2 regions of the Romboutsia sp. 1001285H_161024_C4 genome follow, and region 1 is predicted to be linked to the other one. Evidence: riboswitches for the same ligand, from Rfam matches in the RefSeq annotation. Region 1 holds a riboswitch; the other holds the start of a gene.

Evidence for each region. A riboswitch is a leader RNA that binds a small molecule or an ion and turns the genes downstream of it on or off. The one in region 1 is predicted to bind cyclic di-GMP.
Region 2: it holds a riboswitch for cyclic di-GMP, as region 1 does, so the genes downstream of both, I1959_RS03680 (cell wall-binding repeat-containing protein) here and I1959_RS01295 (flagellar basal body protein) in region 1, are expected to answer to the same signal.

What each region holds. Positions count from the first base shown of each region.
Region 1 is NZ_JADNAJ010000001.1:243,974-248,659, reverse strand. Features, by position in the region: gene fliF (flagellar basal-body MS-ring/collar protein FliF) at 1-959, opposite strand, end outside; gene fliE (flagellar hook-basal body complex protein FliE) at 982-1,299, opposite strand; gene flgC (flagellar basal body rod protein FlgC) at 1,315-1,719, opposite strand; gene I1959_RS01295 (flagellar basal body protein) at 1,724-2,047, opposite strand; cyclic di-GMP riboswitch class I at 2,501-2,582, opposite strand; gene I1959_RS01290 (CDP-glycerol glycerophosphotransferase family protein) at 3,466-4,686, opposite strand, start outside.
Region 2 is NZ_JADNAJ010000002.1:24,040-28,725, reverse strand. Features, by position in the region: gene I1959_RS03680 (cell wall-binding repeat-containing protein) at 1-1,847, opposite strand, end outside; cyclic di-GMP riboswitch class II at 1,917-2,000, opposite strand; gene I1959_RS03675 (hypothetical protein) at 2,235-2,483, opposite strand; gene I1959_RS03670 (cell wall-binding repeat-containing protein) at 2,681-4,519, opposite strand.

The DNA.
Region 1 (4,686 bases):
TTATCAACAGTACCACCTGTATTTACTGGCTCTGTAGATTTATTTTCACTTTTTGACTCACTTACTATAACCTTGTTAGGATCTATTATCGTTTGAGTTTTTTCATTAGTGTCAAAATTCAAATCAGCATTAACAGTTGCTCTTACTTTTCCTACTCCAAATATAGGTTCAAGTAATCTAACTATATCTCTTTCTAATCCTTTATCTAGATCTCTTTCTGCCTTAGTTGCAATATCAATCCCATTAGAATTATCGCTAGAATTTGCTTTTCCATTTTCATCAAATATTCCTTCTGATAATAAGACCATATTTTGGTTGATTACCTCAACATTTTGTTTCGGTATATTTGGTGTACTTGCGGATACTAAAGATATTATAGATTTAACTTGTTCTTGACTTAATTGTTCTCCTACATTTAAATCTACATAAACGGCTGCTTTTCCAGGTATGCTCTCTTTAGCAAATACAGATTCTTCACCTTCTGTTATATGAACTCTTGCATCTTGTACTTGCGGAAAAGTTTTTATAGTTTTTTCTAGTTCACCTTGAATCATTCTTTGTTTTTTTACCTCAAATTCCTCATCTGTAAGACCTAACGATGATCCTTCATCCATAAGTTCAAATCCTTTAGAACCATTTGAAACTTTTCCAGATAGTTCAAGTCTTAACTTATCTACCTGATCTTTAGGTACATATATACTATCGCCCTCTATTTTCGTTTCAATTTTTTCTTTTTCTAGTTCTTTAGTTATAACAGATGCATCATTTGAATCTAAACCTGAGAAAAGAACATCATATTTATTATCATTTTTATACTTAATTCCAAATATTATAGCTAATATAATTGCAATCACTCCAACTATAATGGCTATTTTCTTTTCTTTTCTCATTTCCTTAAATTTTTCTTTTCTTGTTTTTATAAAATCTTTTATTTTTTCTATTATCTCTTTAAAATTCATCTATCTGCTCCTTATTAAGGAATTACAATTGCACTCTATTAATTTCTTGGTAAGCATCATATAACTTATTTCTAATCTCAATCATAAGTTGCACTGACATTTGAGATTCTTGTGCTGATAGCATAACATCATGCATAGAAACATCTTCACCTTTTATAAGCGCTTCTATCTTTTCATTTGAATTTATAATACTATCATTTACCTTACCTATAGCATTCTTTATAACATCTTCAAATTGCTTGTCTGGCTTTTCATTTCCTTTAACTTTATATGTAGTCTTATTATTAATAGCATTAGAGAATATATCAGAATTAATATTTATATTACTTATTCCTGTCATTTAACCACCTACTTTCTATCTACCTATCTCTAAAGCTTTAGATATCATATTTTTTTGAGCATTTAAAGTATCTACATTAGATTCATAAGCTCTCGATGCACTTATAAGATCTGACATTTCAGCTAATAAATCTACATTTGGATATTCTACATATCCATCTTTGTCTGCATCAGGATGATTCGGTTCATATATTTTTCTGAGAGGAGATTTATCTTCTTCAATCTTTTTTGTTTTAACTCCTAACATCCCTAATTTTTCATCATAATTTTCTTCAAAGGTAGCTACTTTTCTCCTATATGCTCCTCCATTTTTAGTTCTTGTAGTCTGCATATTAGCAACATTTGAAGATATTATATCCATTCTCATACGTTCTGCTGTCAGACCACTTGCACTAATTCTCATACCACTAAAAACACTCATTTATTTACCTCCCAGATATTATACTTTTTGTCATAGCGATTTTTATATTTGTAAGACTTACTAACGCATTATATTCTAATGTCGTAGCTGCTTGATTAACCTTCTCATGTTCAATATCAACGTTATTCCCATCTTCTCTGACCACAGATTCCTTATCAATCTTTAACTTTATACTAGGAATTTCTAGTTTATTCTTCAAAGTATCTTCGAAACTAACATACTTTCTTTTATACCCTGGAGTATTTATGTTAGCAATATTTTCTGCAATGGCATTACTCCTTAAATGTGTAGCATCTAATCCCATTTTCATTAAATTATAGATTTCCATATTACTCTCCTCCATTAATTTTATAAATCAAAAAACCACTCTCTAAAGAGTAATTTTGTATACTACATAGCATACTATCATTGCTAGAATTTGATTATTTTTTATATAAAATTAAATCAATATATTTATTATTTGTTTCCTTATATTTAATTTTTTTACTATTTTAATTATAAACTTTTACTTATTTTTTTCTATATAATTTATACTATTACATAATTTTTCCTATAATAAAAAATGTAAAATACATAATGAACTTTAATAATTTAATTGAATTATTAGATTTATTAAAATATTATTTCTTCAAAAAAAAATAACTCTAAAGAGAGTTATATAATATCAGCGTCGATAAATAGAGATGCATAATTTGGACACAAACAATCAAAATAATTTATATATTATTCATAATTCTCCAAAATTATAAACCTTATATATCGAAAACAAAAACACACAGTTTTTTGCAACTGGCTAGCATAGTTTCTACTTTAGCTCCTATAGTTTTGCGTCACTAGATTTCTCTAGCTTGCTATTTTGTTTTTCGTTCTTTTTTTACACTTTTCGACATTTTTTTCCATACACTAAATATTATAGTATAATTACCATTTAATCAAGTTTTTATTTGTATTTTCTTACTATTTTTTTTCAAACTAATATTAAAAATATATTTAAACTTATTGGTTAAATCGCAAAGTGTAATTTTATTTTATATTATACGGCTGATATAATTAGAACTTTATATTTTTTATTAAAATAATACAAATTATATATTAGATAACAAACTCTATAACACTAAAAATTTTTAACTTAAACATCCTTATTCAGATTAATTTATAAATATTATAAATTTAGATAATATTCCTATTTTTTTCAATTATGACTGTAGTTTTATTTATAAATTCAAAATATTAAAATTAGAAAATTTACTTTATTTATATCTATATTAGTTCCTAAAGATATTTTTGATATAAATATTGATTTAATACTCAATTATATTAATAAAATTTCTTATGATACTTATCTACCTTATTAATAAATCAAAGCTTATTATAGTAATAAAATGTATATTAAAGTTAGTTTTTACTTAGATAAATTTTATAACATTTGCAACATTAAAATTTATTCTTTCTTTAAAGAAAATTTAATATTGTGTTCATATAATATTATAAAAATTCATAATTTTGAAAAATGATTAAAGACTTTAGTAGTAATTTAACTACTTTTAATTTAGATTTATTTTATGAACTTATCGGGATATGTGTAAAACTATTAATTATTATAAATACTCTTATAGTTAAATTTATATACCTGTATTAATTAATACTTAATATTTTTAATAATAAAATACAAAAAGTCTTGTAAAAATAGTTACTTAATATAATAAGTTATTCATGACTTTTTGTATTTAATATCATTGTGAAATTTTAAAAATAATTATTTTCAATACACTGCTTTATATGTTTGTGAACTTGTTCTCCACAACTACCATCAATATTTGAAAGAACAGTATTTAGTGCATTAATTCTATTATCTTTTTTGTAATCTTTTTTATTGACTACTAAATCTATAAATTTATCTACAGTCATTTCATCTTCACCAACTATATAATTAGAAAATATATCAAATACTTTTTCATGATAGTATTCTCTGTTTAATTCTATGTCATATATTAAAACAGGTTTTCCTGTAGCCATATATTCAATTAATACAGAAGACCTATCTGTTATTAGTGCATCAGATATTTGAAAAGCTTCGTAATAACTAGGTGAATTATCAATAATTATATTTTCTGTATTTTTTGCTGAGCTTAATAACTCTTTATATCTTTTATAGCATTCTGGGGCTCTTGATTTAACATATGAAAGCTCTAGAGGGTGAGGTCTATATATTAATCCATAGTTTAAATCATTTCTAATTTTATTAAAGACTTCTTCAACTTCATCTAATACTTTATCTCTTCCATTTATAACTTTCATTAAGTTTGTAGTCCATAAAAATACCTTTTTACCTTTAAATTTATTTTTATAATATTCATTTGTAGTATTTGATTTTAGACTACTAACTAAAGCATCAAATTTAGGTGACCCAAGAGGCAATAATTTCTCTCTAGCTACCCCACTATATTCTGCAATGTCTGCAAATGCATAAGATTGTACAACAACTTTATCAAATTCTCTTGTTCCTATAAATGAGTAAAAATCTTTATAAAATGAAATTGGATAAGTACCTAATATTCCATAAGTAACATATACTAGCATATCTGTATATTTTTTTAAATTATAAGAAAAATAGTTGCTATCTACTCTAGTAGCATTATTATATTCATCATATTGATTGTGTATATATATAACATCTGGACTAATTTTTTCTAAATCAAATGTTTTATAATCAGTAATAGGTACATATTTAGGCAACATATCACCTTCATATGTAAATATAGCGTCTATATTCCCATTTCTATTATAAATTAACTTATAATATGGAATTGGTACTACATAGCAATTACAATTTTCATCTTCTTTAGCTTCTTTCCAAATACTTTCAAGACTATTCCACATAGATGCATTGTATGGCATAAAAACAATATTATATTTTCCCTTAATATTTTTATTTATAATATCTATCATATCATTTATCATATTAAT
Region 2 (4,686 bases), on a different contig from region 1:
TCACCTAGAGCACTAAATTCTGTTGTTAAATTAGCTCCATCTAGCTTATATACATCATTCTCTCCTACTTGTTCTACATCTAAAACTGTTCTAGGATTTACAAATACACCATATTCAGTTATTTTATGAATATCCTTTTTAAATTCTATATTTTCTAGTTTTAATTCTTTATTCTCTTTATATTCTATTTCAATTGCTTCATTTTTGTTGTTACTGTCATCTTTTATAGCATCAGCATTTACTTTTATAGTACTACCTTGTTCTAATTTTTCGCTAAATAATACTACTAATTTATTTTCTTTTATATATGCTGTTTTCTCTATACTTGTTTTGCTAGTAGCATCGTTTTTTGATATTACGCTTATTTCTTTTGATATATCATCTACATTGCTATTTATATTTTCATTAAACTCTAATACTACTGCTTTTTCATTTGTATTTGATTTTAATACACGAGGCTTTGTTGTATCTTGTGGTGGTCTTGGAGTTGTACTTCCTCCGCCTCCTCCAGTTGATGGTGGGTTTGGTTTATTTCCTTCTAATACTGTATCACCTGCTGGTTTAAATCCTTCTATAGTTCCGTTGTTTTCAACTACAACTCCACTTCCTTCAACTACAATATTTTTTAATGTAGCATCTTTGTCTACAACAACAGTAGATCTACTAGCTTTAACAGTTATTTTTCCGCTATATTTTCCAAAGAATTTAACTTCTAAAAGCTTGTCACTATTTATAGTTAAATCCTGAGTTATTGTTGATGTTGGTCTAAATTCTATAACATCGTGATGATTAGCTTTCTTCAAAGCTTCTTCTAATTCAGCTACTGTCTTAACTACAAAAGTTTCTCTTATTTGAGTGTCTTTTAATGCTTTTTTAGAGTTTTCATTTATTCCTTGTCCTACTTGTACCATTTCTTTAACTTTTTTTCTAGCTATTGCATCTTCTTGTGCTGTATGTAATTTGTTTCCAAGTATTACAACTGGTGAATCTTTCTTAGCTGCTAATGGTCCAACTGCTAAAGCATCTACTAAATGATCTTCATTTCCCATTCCACTTTTAGCATAGAACACATTTTCAACTTCTACATCACTGTAGAACTTATCTATAACTTTTGCATTTGTTTCGTGTCTATCTTCTCCTGCTATTCTTTCTGCATTAGGTAGTTTGTTCATTACTTTATCGCTAACTACTCCACCTACTACATAAGATTTTTTTATTCCTTGAGATTTTATCCATTCTTCACTTTTTCCAAGGCTATCTGTAGATGATAGTATCACTGGCATATTTTTATCCCCTACTGCTGGTGCTACACTTATAGCATCTGGAAGTCCTTTATTTCCACTTACTACTGTTACTTCTTCTATATTTTTAGCTTTATCTATAGCTTTTGCTACTTCTAATGAAGTATCGTATCTATCTTCACCTTTTATTCTATCAACAGCTATGTTCATAGCTTTTAATTCTTCTACTACTTTTGGGCTTACTGAGTTTTCTCCACCTATTATATATACTTTTTCTGCTTTTAATCTAGCTAATTCAGCCTTTGTATCTTCCCCTAATGTGTCTTTTTTAGATAAAAGTATTGGTGCATCTTTTTGAGTTGCAAATGGTGTTGCACTAAGTGCATCTGCTACTTTACTAGAATTTACTATTACTACTTCTTTAGCACTTTTCCATCCTTCATTAGATACGGCTGTTGCTGTTTTGTATCTGTCATTCCCTGCTAACACTTTATCTTTAGTTGTATCTGCAAATGTTGGTGCTAATGTTGTAGATACTATACTAGCTGTTAACCCTATTGCTAATGCTTTTTTTGTTTTAATAAACTTTACTGCTTGTTTATTCATTTTTAATCTCCTTATTTTTATATTTTTTCATAAAAATAGACTAAAAATATTTCTAGATATACCCCTAGAATCAAATTTAGCCGGTTGCACTACTAACTCCATATAATCTAAGTGCCCATGTACAGATTATATTTCAACGTTTCTGCATATGATTCACAATAAATTTATTTTATTAATAAATAATTTTTATTCATATTCATTATATTTCATAATAATTTCGATATCAACCTATTTCAAGCGACATTTTCGCTTATTTTTCGACATTATTTATTTATTTTATTCGACTATTTCATTAATAATACTAAATATGTACCCCTAATTTTTATTTTAATGCTAATTAATTATATTACATTATACTCATTAAAAAAGAGCCCATTTAAGGCTCTTTTATTTAACGATATATTCATTTGTGCTTCCAAGTTCTCCATCATATCTACCAAGTTGCTTGACACATACTTTTTTTATACCATCTACATTATCAATCTCTAAAGTATCATAATCTATTCTTTTAGTTTCTACTTTCTTATCATTTACGTACACATGACTACTATCTGTAAAATTCTTTCCTTTTATAGTAGTTACCTTATCTCCAACTACTACATCATCTATCACTATTTCTTCTAATCCCAATTTCATGTTACTTGCTTTTGGATTATCTTTTTCTTCTAGGTAATACTTTTTCCCTCATTTAATTTTTCCTTATATAATCCCTTTTGTGTTACATTATTTAATTGAATATATTATATCATAACAGTTATTTAATTTATTGTTTAGGCTTTATAATAAAAAACCTACCTCTCATGAGGTAGGTTCTATCTATATTAACACTTTAATTATTTTACTATTTCAACTATCTTTTCTATTACAGTGTTTGCTATTCCTTGTCCTATTTGAACTATCTTCTTAACACCTGTTAACTTTAATTCAGCAGTTTCTTTTTGATCTACTGATAAGTTATTTGTAGCTAATACTATTGGAGCATTTTGGCTTCCTGCTAAAGGAGCTGCAGTTAAAGCATCTATTAAATGGCTCTTTCCTACTCCGTATCCATCTTTAGCTACAAATGCATTTGTAGTCTTATCATTATAGAACTTGTTTATAACAGCAGCGTTAGTTCCTTGTCTATCAGCTCCTGATAATCTTTCTACATTGTTTTTAACATCATCCATAGCGTCTAATTCAGCTTTAACTTCATCAGATACTGAACTAGTTCCACCAACTATTGTCATATCTCTCTTAGCCATAAATTCTTTAGCTTCTTTAGTTATAGCAGCTTTATTTGTTACTACTATTGGAGATTTTGTTTGTGCAGCATATGCGGCTATACTCATTGCATCTACTTCACCGTTTCCACCAACTACGAATGCAGGCTTTTCAGCTCCTGCTTTTTCTCCCTCTACAACTTTTTCAGCTATAGCTAAAGATGTAGCATATCTGTCATCTCCTGATATTCTTTCTACTTTTGTTCCTAATTTAGCTAATTTTGCTTCAGCTTCTTTAGATATTTGGCTCTCTCCACCTACTATGTATATAGTCTTTCCTGCTAATCCATTTATTCCAAGAACTCTTAACATTTCAGCTTCTACTTCAGGAGTTACTCCTGCTTTTTGAGATAATAATATTGGAGCTTTTTCTTTAGCTGCTAATGGTGATGCTGCTAATCCATCTACTATTGCATCTTGTCCAACTAATACTACTGCATTAGCTGTTCCATCTTCAAATCCTTCTTTACTTACTTTTATAGAAGTAGCAAATCTATCATCTCCTGCTAATGATCCAACTAATAGTGTATCTTTATTTTCTAATACTGCTTTAAAGTCTTTCATTGTGTGGAATTCACCTGCTATAGTTGTTTTTCCAACAACATAAGAACCTTTTTTTACAGTTATATCTAATCTTGTTAAAGCATCTCCCTCTGGATTAAATCCTGGTAAATCTGGTAAATCAGATAATACAAACGTTAGAGCTTTATCATTCATAGCTTTTACTAATTCCATACCTTTTGAAGTAAGTCTTACTCCGTCAAATAATTCATTTACATCTATTTCATCAACATTCTTTACTGTTACAACGAATTCATCTTCTACTACTATATCACTTAATTGCTTTTCAAATCCTACTAATTTTTTATTTTCATCTACTATTTTCTTATTAAAGTCTAACTTGTCATCCCCAACTTTAACAGTTACTATATCTTTTGATGATGGTGTTTCTTTTACTGTTACTGTATCTGTAGTGTGTTCCTCTACTAATCCCTTACCAATAAGGTCTGTTAATATTTGATCTACTGATTCGTACTTGTCTACTTTGTAGTCAACAACTTTTCCATCTAATGTTTGGTGACCTTTATCTTTAACAGTTACTTTTATTTCAGCACCTTTTGCTAATCCTTTTATAGCTGTTTCTAATTCTGTTGCATTTTTTATTGCTGTAGAACCTAACTTTATATCATATACATTAGTTCCAACTGTTGCCTTAGATATTGCATCTTCAAACTTAACGTTTAAAGCTTTTCTTATATTCCCTACTAATTCATTTACAGCTTCTTTGTTATTTGAATCTACTCTCATTGTTATTTTATTTTCATCTGCAACGTTAGCAAATGCTGGTGCTACTGAAGTAGCTACTGTTACCCCTGCCATTACCATAGCCATGTTTTTCTTCTTTAACATATTTATACCTCCGAATATTTTATATATTTAACAACATCGAATATTCTTCCGTATTTCTCACAGGACAATCTTATTACATTTTTTTACAATCTACAACATTTTCATTTCGACATAAAATCATTTTACTAAGTATTATTTTGTCGTATTTTATCACATTTCATTTTGTA